Linked DNA regions of Cupriavidus necator. The main gene of each other region encodes a partner of the protein of the gene in region 2 in a complex. Links are inferred from orthologs where the notes say so. Each region holds a gene or a part of one and is shown on either strand. Other genes may lie near its edges. The genes, in order: tsaE, tsaD and tsaB.

Region 1 (3,552 bases), 1.7 Mb from region 2 along the record:
ATGCGCCCGAGGTGCTGGGCATGACGCTGAACCGGCTGGGCTCGGCCTCGACCGCGCTGGGGCTGATGACGGTGGGCGCCGGGCTGCAGATGAGCGGTGCCACCGGCACCGCGGGGCCGGTGGCCTGGTGGACCGGGGTCAAGCTGCTGGCGATGCCGTGCGTGGCCTGGCTGGTGGGGCGGCACCTGCCGCTGACCGCGCTGCAGTACCAGATCGTGGTGCTGTATGCCTCGCTGCCCACGGCCTCCAGCGCGTATATCCTGGCGGTGCGCATGGGCGGCAACGGGCCGATGGTGGCGGCGACGATTTCGCTGATGACGGTGGCGGCGATCGTGACCACGCCGCTGTGGCTGGCGCTGGTCAGCTAGTCCGGCGGCGGGCCGCCCTGGGCCAGGGCCCAGTCGATATGCTCGCGCACCAGCGGCGTGGCGCTCTCGCGCCGCTCCAGCAGTGCTGCGCGGATGCGCGCGGCCAGGGCCGCGTCTTCGGCGCGCGTGCCCGACAGCGCCGCGCGCAGGCTGTTGCCCAGACCCACAGCCAGGTTGCGCAGCCAGCGCTCATGGCCGATGCGGCGGATCGGGCTGCCTTCGAGCCGCTGGTTGAATTCCGCTTCGGTCCACTGGAACAGCGCCACCATGTCGGGCGCGTCGAGCCCGTTGCGCACGTCGAAGTCCGGCACCATGGCCACATGCGCGAACTTGTTCCACGGGCAGGCCAGCTGGCAGTCGTCGCAGCCGTAGACGCGGTTGCCCATGGGCGCGCGGAACTCCACCGGAATCGGGCCCTTGTGCTCGATGGTCAGGTAGGAGATGCAGCGGCGCGCGTCCAGCCGGTACGGCGCCACGATGGCGCGCGTGGGGCAGATGTCCAGGCAGCGGTGGCAGTTGCCGCAGTGGCCGGACTCGGGGGCGTCGGCCGGCAGCGGGATGTCGACCAGGATCTCGCCCAGGAAGAACATCGAGCCGCCGTCGCGGTCCAGCAGCAGCGTATGCTTGCCGCGCCAGCCGAGCCCGCCCTGGCTGGCCAGCGCCACTTCCATGACGGGTGCGGAATCGGTAAAGACACGGTAGCCGAATTTTCCGATTTCGGCCTCGATCCGGCTGGCCAGCTGCTGCAAACGGCTGCGCAGCACCTTGTGATAATCGCGGCCGCGCGCATACAGCGACACCACCGCCGTGGCCGGATCGTCCAGCCGCGCCAGCTCGTGCCGGCGCCAGTCGGTGGCGCCGGCCTGCGCGCCGGCAGCCGGAAGGTACGGCATCCGCGCCACGATCGCGCGCACGGTGCCGGGCACCAGTTCGGCCGGCCGGGCGCGCCGCAGGCCGTGGTTCGCCATATAATCCATGTCGCCGTGGTAGCCCTGCGCCAGCCACGCCATCAGCCCCGGCTCGGCATGACTGAGGTCGACATCGGCGATGCGCACCGAGGCAAAGCCCAGTTCCGCGCCCCATGCGCGGATCGACGCGGCCAGTGCCGCAAGTTCCCCGGGGCCCGCGGCCAGGTGGGCGGCGGTGCCGGGAACGGGGGTAGGTGGCGCATCTGCCTGCCCTGGGGCGACTCGGTCGATCATCCCTGAATTGTACGCAATGCCCTTGCTCGAAGAACGCACCCTGACGCTGCCCGACGAAGCCGCCACCGCGCGCCTGGGCGCCGCGCTGGCCGCCGCCGTGCAGGCCATGCCGCCGCGCACGGTGCATGTGCAGCTGTCCGGCGACCTGGGCGCCGGCAAGACCACGCTGACGCGCACGATCCTGCGCGCGCTCGGCCATGCGGGCAAGGTCCGCAGCCCCACCTACACGCTGTGCGAGCCCTACGAGGTGGCCCGCGCCGACGGCTCGCCGCTGACCGTCTACCACTTCGACCTGTACCGCTTTGCCGATCCCGAAGAGTGGATCGACGCGGGTTTTCGCGACTGCTTCGCCGAACCGGCCTTCAACCTGGTCGAGTGGCCGGAAAAGGCCGGCCGCCTGCTCGGGGAACCGGATCTCCATATGTTGCTCCAATCGGACATGGCCGGGGCGGATGATGCCGGCGAGCGGCGGATCGCGACGATGCGCGCCTATACTCACACTGGACTTACCCTGCTGAACGCATGCTGATCAAGCGACTTGCCACCGACCGCCCCGATGGACCCGACGGCCTGCTGCAGGCGCGCCGCAAATGGATGGCGCAGGCACTGAAGCTGGGCGCGGGCACGGCCGTGCTGACCCTGGCCGGCCCGCAGATCGCGTTTGGCGCCGGCATCGTCGCGGTGCGCGTATGGCCGGCCGAGGACTACACCCGCGTCACCATCGAATCCGATTCCCCGCTGGCCGCCGTGCACCAGATGATCCGCGACCCCGACCGGCTGGTGGTGGACATCGACGGCCTGGACCTGTCGCCCACGCTGCGCGAGCTGGTGGCCAAGATCACCCCGAACGACCCCTATATCCAGACCGTGCGCGTCGGCCAGAACCGCCCGCGCGTGGTCCGCATGGTGTTCGACCTGAAGGAAAACGTGGCGCCGCAGGTGTTCACGCTGGCGCCGATCGGCAGCTACCGCAACCGCCTGGTGTTCGACCTGTACCCGGTCAATCCGCCCGATCCGCTGTGGAAGCTGGTGCGCGACACCGAGGAAAAGCAGCGCCGCTTCGCCACCTCGGACCCGGCGCCGGGCAACGATGGCATCGCCGGCGCGCCGGCCGGTGCCGAGGAAGACGCGATCGGCGCGCTGGTGCGCCGCTTCGACGAGAAGGGCGAGGTGCCGCCCACCACCGCGCCGCTGCCGCCGCCGGTGGCCTCGGCCCGGCCCAGGCCGTCGGCACCGCCGGTGCCGAGCCCCAATGCCCCGGTGGTGCCGCCGGTCGCACGCGACAATCCCACTGCCGAACGGCCCTTCAAGATGCGCCGCCTGCTGACCGTGGCGATCGATCCCGGCCATGGCGGCGAAGACCCGGGCGCGATCGGCGCCGCCGGCTCGCGCGAGAAAGACGTGGTGCTGCAGATCGCGCACCGCCTGCGCGCCAAGATCGATGCCCAGCCCAATATGCGCGCGATGATGACGCGCGACGCCGACTTCTTCGTGCCGCTGAACGTGCGCGTGCAGAAGGCGCGCCGGGTGCAGGCCGACCTGTTCGTATCGATCCACGCCGATGCCTTCCTGTCGCCCGAGGCACGCGGCGCGTCAGTGTTCGCGCTGTCCGAGCGCGGCGCCTCCAGTACCGCGGCTCGCTGGCTAGCCAACAAGGAAAACGCTTCCGACCTGATCGGCGGCGCCAACATGGGCAACAAGGATGCGCAGGTGGCGCGCGTGCTGCTGGACCTGTCCACCACCGCGCAGATCAATGACAGCCTGCAGGTCGGCAAGGCCGTGCTGGGCGAGATCGGCGGCATCAACAAGCTGCACAAGGGCAGCGTCGAGCAGGCCGGGTTTGCGGTGCTGAAGGCGCCGGATATCCCGTCGATCCTGATCGAGACGGCCTTTATCAGCAATCCGGAAGAAGAGCGCAAGCTCAACGATAACGCGCACCAGGAGCAGCTGGCCAATGCCATCCTGAAGGGGATCCGGTCGTA
Region 2 (3,697 bases):
GATTGCCCTGCCGAAGCGGTGCGCGATGCCTCAGCCGCGGCCTGCCCCGCCGCCACCGCGGACGCCCACGCCCACTGGAAGTTGTAGCCGCCCAGCCAGCCGGTCACGTCCACCACCTCGCCGATGAAATACAGGCCCGGCACCTCGCGCGCCATCATGGTGGTTGACGACAGCGCCCGCGTGTCGACCCCGCCAAGCGTGACCTCGGCCTTGCGGTAGCCCTCGGTGCCCGACGGCACGATGCGCCAGCCGTTGAGCGTGGCGCCAAGCTTGCGCAGGGCCTTGTCGGTCACATCATGCAGCGGCATGGCGGCATCCACGCCCGAGGCCGCGCACCAGGCATCGGCCAGCCGCGCCGGCAACCGTTGCGCCAGCAGGTTGCCCAGGTGCTTGCGGCTGCCGGTCTTCTGCTCGAGCAGCCAGGCGGCGGCATCCTCGCCATCAAACAGGTCGATGGCGATCGGTGTGCCGGGACGCCAGTAGCTGGAAATCTGCAGCACGGCGGGTCCGGACAGGCCGCGATGGGTCCACAGCAGGTCTTCGCGGAAGGCTCCGGCCGCCTTGCCGTTGCCGGTGGCGATATCCACTTCCAGCGACACGCCGGCCAGCGGCGCGAACGGCACCCAGTCCTTGCCATCGAAGGTCAGCGGCACCAGCGCCGGCCGGGTTTCGACGATGCCCAGCCCGAACTGCCGGGCGATGCGATAGCCAAAGTCGGTGGCACCGATCTTGGGGATCGACAGGCCGCCGGTGGCCACCACCAGCGCCCCGGCCCGCACCATGCCGGTAGCGGTGAGCAGCAGGAAGTCGTCGCCCTCGCGCCGGACCTCGGCCACGCTGCAGCCGGTGTGCCAGCGCACATGGCCGGTGTCGCATTCGGCGCGCAGCATGGCGATCACGTCTTCGGCGCTGTCGTTGCAGAACAGCTGGCCACGATGTTTCTCGTGCCAGTCGATGCCGTAGCGGCGCATCAGGCCAAGGAAATCCTGCGGCGTGTAGCGCGCCAGCGCCGAGCGGCAGAAGTGCGGATTGGACGACAGGTAGTTGGAGGGCCCGGCCTGCAGGTTGGTGAAATTGCAGCGCCCGCCGCCCGAGATGCGGATCTTCTCGGCAAGCTTGGTGGCATGGTCGATCAGCACCACGCGCGCGCCGTTCTGGCCGGCCACGGCGGCACACATCATGCCGGCCGCGCCCGCACCCAGCACGGCCACGTCATACCGGCCCGTCCGGGCCGATGTTGCCCCGCTCATTGCACGCCTCGCGCATCCATGTGTATTGCCACCGCCAGAGAAAGGGCAGATTGTAGCGAAAAGCACGCCGCGCGCTGCTGTGCTACCCTGCGCGCTTCCTGCAACCTGTTGTTTCGACAGCCGTTTCCCTGACCGGAGGCGGCCCTATGCGCTCCCCATGCTTGTCCTCGGCATCGAATCCTCCTGCGACGAAACCGGCCTCGCCCTCTATGACACCGGCGCCGGCCTGCTCGCGCACGCGCTGCACTCGCAGATCGCCATGCACCGCGACTACGGCGGCGTGGTGCCGGAACTGGCGTCGCGCGACCATATCCGCCGCGTGCTGCCGCTGCTGGAGCAGGTGCTGGCCGATGCCGGCCGTACCCGCCAGGACATCGACGCCATCGCCTTCACCCAGGGCCCCGGGCTGGCCGGCGCACTGCTGGTGGGCGCCTCGGTGGCCAATGCACTGGGCTTTGCGCTGAACGTGCCGATGGTGGGCGTGCACCACCTGGAAGGCCACCTGCTGTCGCCGCTGCTGACGCGCGAGCCGCCGCCCTTCCCGTTCGTGGCGCTGCTGGTGTCGGGCGGGCATACGCAGTTGATGGAAGTGCGCGGCATCGGCGACTACACGCTGCTGGGCGAAACCCTGGACGACGCCGCCGGCGAAGCCTTCGACAAGACCGCCAAGCTGCTGGGCCTGGGCTATCCGGGCGGCCCCGAAGTGTCGCGGCTGGCCGAATTCGGTATCCCCGGCGCCTTTGCGCTGCCGCGGCCGATGCTGCATTCGGGCAACCTGGATTTCTCCTTCGCCGGACTGAAGACCGCGGTACTGACGCAAACACGCAAGCTCGCCAACACCTGCGAGCAGGATCGCGCCAACCTGGCGCGCGCCTTTGTCGATGCCATTGTCGACGTGCTGGCCGCCAAGTCGATGGCAGCGCTCAAGCAGACCGGCCACAAGCGGCTGGTGGTGGCGGGAGGCGTGGGTGCCAACCGCCAGTTGCGCGAGCGGCTGGACCAGATGGGCAAGCAGCGCAAGATCGACGTGTATTACCCGGATTTGGCGTTCTGCACCGACAACGGCGCGATGATCGCGTTTGCCGGCGCCATGCGCCTGCAGGCCGCGCCCGAACTGGCGCGGCACGAGTATGGCTACGGCGTGACGCCGCGCTGGGACCTGGCGGATATCCGCCTGCCTTCGGCGGCCTGAACCGGACCAAAAAATAGCCACCGCATGCGGTGGCTATTTCTATTGCAGCGACAACGCGGTCAGTCGACCCGCTTGTCCCGCTCGATCACCGCATACGCGCTGTGGTTGTGGATCGACTCAAAGTTCTCCGCCTCCAGCACATAGGCCACGATGCGATCATCCGCATTCAGGCGCATGGCGATATCGCGCACCAGGTCCTCGACGAACTTGGGGTTCTCATAGGCGCGCTCGGTGACGAACTTCTCGTCGGGGCGCTTGAGCAGGCCCCACAGCTCGCACGAGGCCTCTTCCTCGGCCATGCGCACCAGCGCTTCCACCGGCAGCTCGCCGGCCAGTTCCACGTTCATGGTGATATGCGAACGCTGGTTGTGCGCGCCGTACTGCGAGATCTTCTTCGAGCACGGGCACAGGCTGGTCACCGGCACCAGCGCCTTCAGGAACACGCGCGCGGCGCCGTCGCGCACTTCGCCGGTCAGCGTGACCTCGTAGTCCAGCAGCGACTCCACGCCCGACACAGGCGCGGTCTTGCTGATGAAGTACGGGAAGGTGACCTCGATGCGGCCGGCCTCGGCTTCCAGCTTTTCCAGCATCTTGTCCAGCATCAGCCGGAAGCTGGACAGCTCCAGCGGTGCGCGCTCTTCTTCCAGCAGCGCGACGAAGCGCGACATATGCGTGCCCTTCTGGTCCGCCGGCAGGTGCACGTCGAGATTGAAGGTGCCCACGCTCGGCATGATGCCGGCCGGGGTCTTCAGGGTCACGGGGTAACGCACGCCTTTGACACCGACACGCTGGATGGGGATCTGGCGGGTGTCGGGGCTCGACTGGACGTCGGGCATGACGAAGGCGGGATTGATGTCATTCATCTACGGTTTCCTCCAGGGTCGCGCCCAAGGGGGACGGCACGAGCCCTTACGGTCGCGGCAATTTCGCAGTCCATCCATGCCGCGCAACGAGTGTGAAACCACGGGATCCGGCAAGTGGCACGCCGGCCCGCAGCTGCGAACACAAAAAAGGGGAGTTTAAGGGAATTCGGACGCACTCGTGGTGCGAGGGCCGAATCCCCTTCGGGACAGCAGGTGATCAGGCCACGCGCGAGGCGACCGTGACCTTGGGCTGGTCCAGCCCGAAGCGCTCGCGCACCGAGCGCTCGATGCCGGCCGCATCCAGGCCGCATTGCTGCAGCAGATAGGCCGGGTCGCCGTGGTCGACGAAGCGGTCGGGCAGGCCCAGCGTCAGCACCGGCTTGTCGATGCCG
Region 3 (3,610 bases), 640 kb from region 2 along the record:
CGATCAGCATGTTCGGCTTTGGCGTGGTACTGGCGCCGGCGCTGGGGCCCAGCCTGGGTGGCTTCCTGGTCGAGGCCTTCGGCTGGCGCTCGATCTTCTTCGTGGTGGTGCCGCTGACGCTGATCGGCGTGCTGATGGCGCGGCGCTTCATGGCGGTGGACTCGATCATGATGGGCGAGCGCCAGCCGCTGGACTGGCGCGGGCTGGGCCTGGCCGGTATTGCCACGGTAAGCCTGCTCAACGGCGTGGTCGAGATGCGCGACAGCGTGCCCGCGGGCCTGGCGCTGTCGGGCTTCGGCGTGCTGATGCTGGCGGCGTTCGTGCTGTGGCAGCTGCGCGCGGCGCATCCGCTGATGAACCTGCGGCTCTACAGCTACCGGCAGTTCGCGGCCGGGGCGGTGGTGGCCTTTATCTACGGCGCGGGGCTGTTCGGCTCGACCTACCTGCTGCCGGTCTATATGCAGATGGCGCTGGAATACACGCCGTCGCGCGCGGGCCTGGTGCTGTTCCCGGCGGGCGTGATGCTGGCGCTGACGATCGCCATATCGGGGCGCTTCACCCACAAGATCGCGCCGCATATCCAGGTGTCGTTCGGGCTGGCGCTGCTGTCGCTGTCGTTCCTGCTGATGGCGCTGGGCTCGCGCTCCACGCCATATCTGGTGCTGGTGGCGCTGGCGGTGCTGGGGCGGATCGGGCTGGGCTGCATCCTGCCGTCGCTGACGCTGGGGGCAATGCGGGGGGTGGACTTCACGCTGATCGCGCAGGGCTCGAGCTGCATCAACTTCCTGCGCCAGCTGGGCGGCGCCATCGGCGTGAGCCTGGCGGGCGTGGGCCTGCAATGGCGGCTGGCGGAGCACGGCGCGGTGCTGGGCCAGGCCGGCGACGCCGCCGTGCAGGCGGCGCGCATCCGTGCCTTCGATGAAACCTTCCTGGCCGTGGGCGTGGTGATTGCCAGTGCGATGATCGCGGCGTGGCGGATCCGGCCGCGGCCGGTGCCGGCGGCCTGAGGCCGCCGGGCCTGGCTGCGCCGGCTTAGCTGGCTGCGCCGCTGCGCAGTTCTTCCACCAGCGCGATGTACTGCTCCATCGCCTGTTCGCGTGCGGTGCCGCGCAGGGCTTCCCAGGCTTCAAACTTGTAGCGGCCGACAAAGTCGGTCATGCCGGGCTTGTCGCCGTGGGCATCGCCTTCGCTGCCTTGCTTGAACAGGGCGTACAGGCGCAGCAGGGACATGTTGCTGGGGCGCTCGCTCAGTTGCTTGACGTCGATCTGGGCCTGGTCGAAGCGTGCCTGCAGGTCGCTCATGGGGGTTCCTCCGTGTGTGCTGTCTGGATTGCGAAAGTGCAGGCCGATGATAGCCGCCCGGCGGCGCCGCGCCGTCCGTATAAAACCGAAGAAGCCCTCGATTCCGGGCGTCACCGGATACAATCGCGCCATGTCCTGGATTCTTGCTGTTGAAACTTCTACAGAGTGGTGCTCGGTCGCGCTCGGACGTGCGGTGCCGGGTGCCGGAGTCGAGTGCCTGGTGCGCCATGAGCACACTGGTGCACGCTCGTCGGCACGCGTGCTGCCGGCTGCCGGCGAGCTGCTGGCCGAAGCCGGCATTGCGCTGGCGGACTGCGCTGCGATTGCCTTTGGCGCCGGCCCGGGCTCGTTCACGGGCCTGCGCACCGCCTGCGGCGTGGCGCAGGGGCTGGCCTTCGGCGCCGGGCTGCCGGTGGTTCCGGTCAATACCCTGATGACGTGCGCCGAGCGCGCGCGCGCCGCTACTCCGGCGCTGCCGGACGACACCGCGGTGCTGGTGGCCCTGGACGCGCGCATGGATGAAGCCTATTCCGCTGCTTTCCGCTGGCATGCCAGCGCGCGGGAATGGGCGGAAGTCACGCCGATGCAGGTCAGCGCGCCGGAAACCGTGCCGCTGCCCGACGGCGATTTCTGGCTGGCCGGCAATGCCTCGACGGTTTTCGGCGAGCGGCTGGCGGGCCTGGCGCGTGCCGCGCGCGTGCTGCCGGAGGCGATGCCCCATGCGCAGCCGATGATCGCGATTGCACTGCGCGCACTGGCGCGCGGCGAGGCCATCGACGCCGACCAGGCCATGCCGATCTACCTGCGCGACAAGGTCGCGCAGACCATCGCCGAACGCGAAGCCGCCGCTGCCGCCCGTGCCGCGGCCCAGACCGGGAGCGCATCGTGAGTGCAGCCTATCCGCTCGATCCCCGCAACCACTGGCCGGCCGTGCCCGCCATGCCGGTGCTGCCGCACGGCTGGGCGCTGGGCCGCATGAGCGCGCTCGACCTGGCGGCCGTGGCGGGCATCGAGGCGCGTGCCTACAGCCATCCGTGGACCCGCGGCAATTTCGAGAACTCGGTCAAGTCCGGGCATCTCGGCCTGACGCTGCGCGACCCGGCTGGCACGCTGGTGGCCTACGCCGTGCTGATGCCGGTGGTCGATGAAATGCACCTGCTCAATATCACCGTCGAGCCGCGGCGCCAGCGCCAGGGGCTGGGGCGGCTGATGCTGGCGGTGGTGCTGGCCACCTCGCACGCGCACCGCATCCATACCATGCTGCTGGAAGTGCGGCCGTCCAATACCGGGGCGATCGCGCTGTACCAGGCGGCGGGGTTTGCCGAGATCGGGCGCCGCAAGGGCTATTACCCGGCCCTGGGCAGCAAGCGCGAGGATGCGCTGGTGCTGCGCCGCAGCTGGCCGGCCGAGTCCGCCGCCAATGAAGGCACGGAGGGCAGGGCATGAGCCGCCGCGCACAGTTCCTGGAAGTCCTGGGCATCCCGACCGAATGGGTGCCGCGCGAGCGCGCGGATGCGCAGGCAGAGGCTGCGCCGGAGGTGGCCGTGGCGCAGGCAGCGATGCCTGTTGCCGAGGCGCCTGTGGCCGAGGTTGCCGCAGTGGTTGCCGCTCCGGCTGCGGAACCCGCCATGCCGGTGCCGGCGCCAGTGGCGCCGCCGGTCTCCCGGGCACCGGCGGCGCCTGCTCTGGTTCCGGCCGGCCCGGAACCCGGCTCGGCGCAAGCAGATCGCGAAGCCGCCATTGCCAGCATGGAATGGCCGGCGCTGGACGCCGCCGTGGCCGGCTGCACCGCGTGCGGCCTGTGCCAGCACCGCACCAATACCGTATTCGGCGTGGGCGACCGCCAGGCCGAATGGATGCTGGTGGGCGAAGCCCCCGGCGAGAACGAAGACCTGCAGGGCGAGCCCTTCGTGGGCCAGGCCGGCAAGCTGCTCGACAATATGCTCGGCGCGCTCGGGCTGGCGCGCGGGCGCAATGTGTTTATCGCCAACGTGCTCAAGTGCCGCCCGCCCGGTAACCGCAACCCGGAGCCCGAGGAGGTGGCGCAGTGCGAGCCGTTCCTGCGCCGCCAGATCGCGCTGGTGAAGCCCAGGGTGATCGTGGTGCTGGGCCGCTTTGCGGCGCAGTCGCTGCTGCGCAGCACCACGCCCATCGGCAAGCTGCGCGGCACCGTACATAGCTATGAAGGTATCCCCGTGGTGGTGACCTACCATCCGGCTTACCTGCTGCGCACCCTGACCGACAAGGCGCGCGCGTGGGAAGACCTGTGCCTGGCCAGGGAGGTCCATGACCGTGCGGGAGCTGGGGC

The links.
Region 1: the proteins of tsaD (region 2) and tsaE are in contact, whole or in part, in a crystal structure (PDB 6N9A), measured with the Thermotoga maritima proteins. The link is inferred for Cupriavidus necator from one-to-one orthologs. Residues at the interface, in WP_004082750.1 of Thermotoga maritima: Cys10, Asp11, Arg49, His50, Leu82, Gly84, Gly135, Gly136, Glu154, Thr155, Leu156, Asp157, Asp158, Ser159, Glu162, Asp165, Lys166, Arg169, Leu170, Tyr175, Lys213, Thr214, Leu217, Tyr218, Gln221, Arg222, Asn324; in WP_004082108.1 of Thermotoga maritima: Leu37, Gly38, Lys46, Lys57, Val59, Lys60, Ser61, Thr63, Phe64, Thr65, Leu66, Met67, Val69, Pro71, Tyr82, Arg83, Leu84, Asp86, Asp88, Phe89, Asp93, Ile128, Asp130, Glu131, Arg134.
Region 3: the proteins of tsaD (region 2) and tsaB are in contact, whole or in part, in a solved structure (PDB 4WQ4), measured with the Escherichia coli proteins. The link is inferred for Cupriavidus necator from one-to-one orthologs.

The regions. Positions count from the first base shown.
Region 1 is NZ_CP066018.1:883,092-886,643, reverse strand. Bases 522-3,342 are described here. They hold tsaE (tRNA (adenosine(37)-N6)-threonylcarbamoyltransferase complex ATPase subunit type 1 TsaE), read left to right. Parts: upstream 522-1,586; coding sequence 1,587-2,099; downstream 2,100-3,342. Other genes in these bases: I6H87_RS04055 (N-acetylmuramoyl-L-alanine amidase), read left to right, coding at 2,093-3,342; queG (tRNA epoxyqueuosine(34) reductase QueG), read right to left, coding at 522-1,570. In the rest of the region: I6H87_RS04070 (AEC family transporter), read left to right, coding at 1-368; more of queG, read right to left, coding at 365-521; more of I6H87_RS04055, read left to right, coding at 3,343-3,552. UniProt on the Escherichia coli protein: Required for the formation of a threonylcarbamoyl group on adenosine at position 37 (t(6)A37) in tRNAs that read codons beginning with adenine.
Region 2 is NZ_CP066018.1:2,614,363-2,618,059, reverse strand. The notes cover bases 459-3,424. They hold tsaD (tRNA (adenosine(37)-N6)-threonylcarbamoyltransferase complex transferase subunit TsaD), read left to right. Parts: upstream 459-1,407; coding sequence 1,408-2,442; downstream 2,443-3,424. Other genes in these bases: folE2 (GTP cyclohydrolase FolE2), read right to left, coding at 2,502-3,305; I6H87_RS12200 (BaiN/RdsA family NAD(P)/FAD-dependent oxidoreductase), read right to left, coding at 459-1,250. Outside these bases: more of I6H87_RS12200, read right to left, coding at 1-458; dxs (1-deoxy-D-xylulose-5-phosphate synthase), read right to left, coding at 3,523-3,697.
Region 3 is NZ_CP066018.1:3,258,828-3,262,437, forward strand. What follows is about bases 433-3,311. They hold tsaB (tRNA (adenosine(37)-N6)-threonylcarbamoyltransferase complex dimerization subunit type 1 TsaB), read left to right. Parts: upstream 433-1,432; coding sequence 1,433-2,191; downstream 2,192-3,311. Other genes in these bases: I6H87_RS15280 (DHA2 family efflux MFS transporter permease subunit), read left to right, coding at 433-1,007; I6H87_RS15285 (acyl-CoA-binding protein), read right to left, coding at 1,033-1,302; rimI (ribosomal protein S18-alanine N-acetyltransferase), read left to right, coding at 2,188-2,748; I6H87_RS15300 (uracil-DNA glycosylase), read left to right, coding at 2,745-3,311. In the rest of the region: more of I6H87_RS15280, read left to right, coding at 1-432; more of I6H87_RS15300, read left to right, coding at 3,312-3,610; I6H87_RS15305 (DUF1853 family protein), read left to right, coding at 3,589-3,610. UniProt on the Escherichia coli protein: Required for the formation of a threonylcarbamoyl group on adenosine at position 37 (t(6)A37) in tRNAs that read codons beginning with adenine.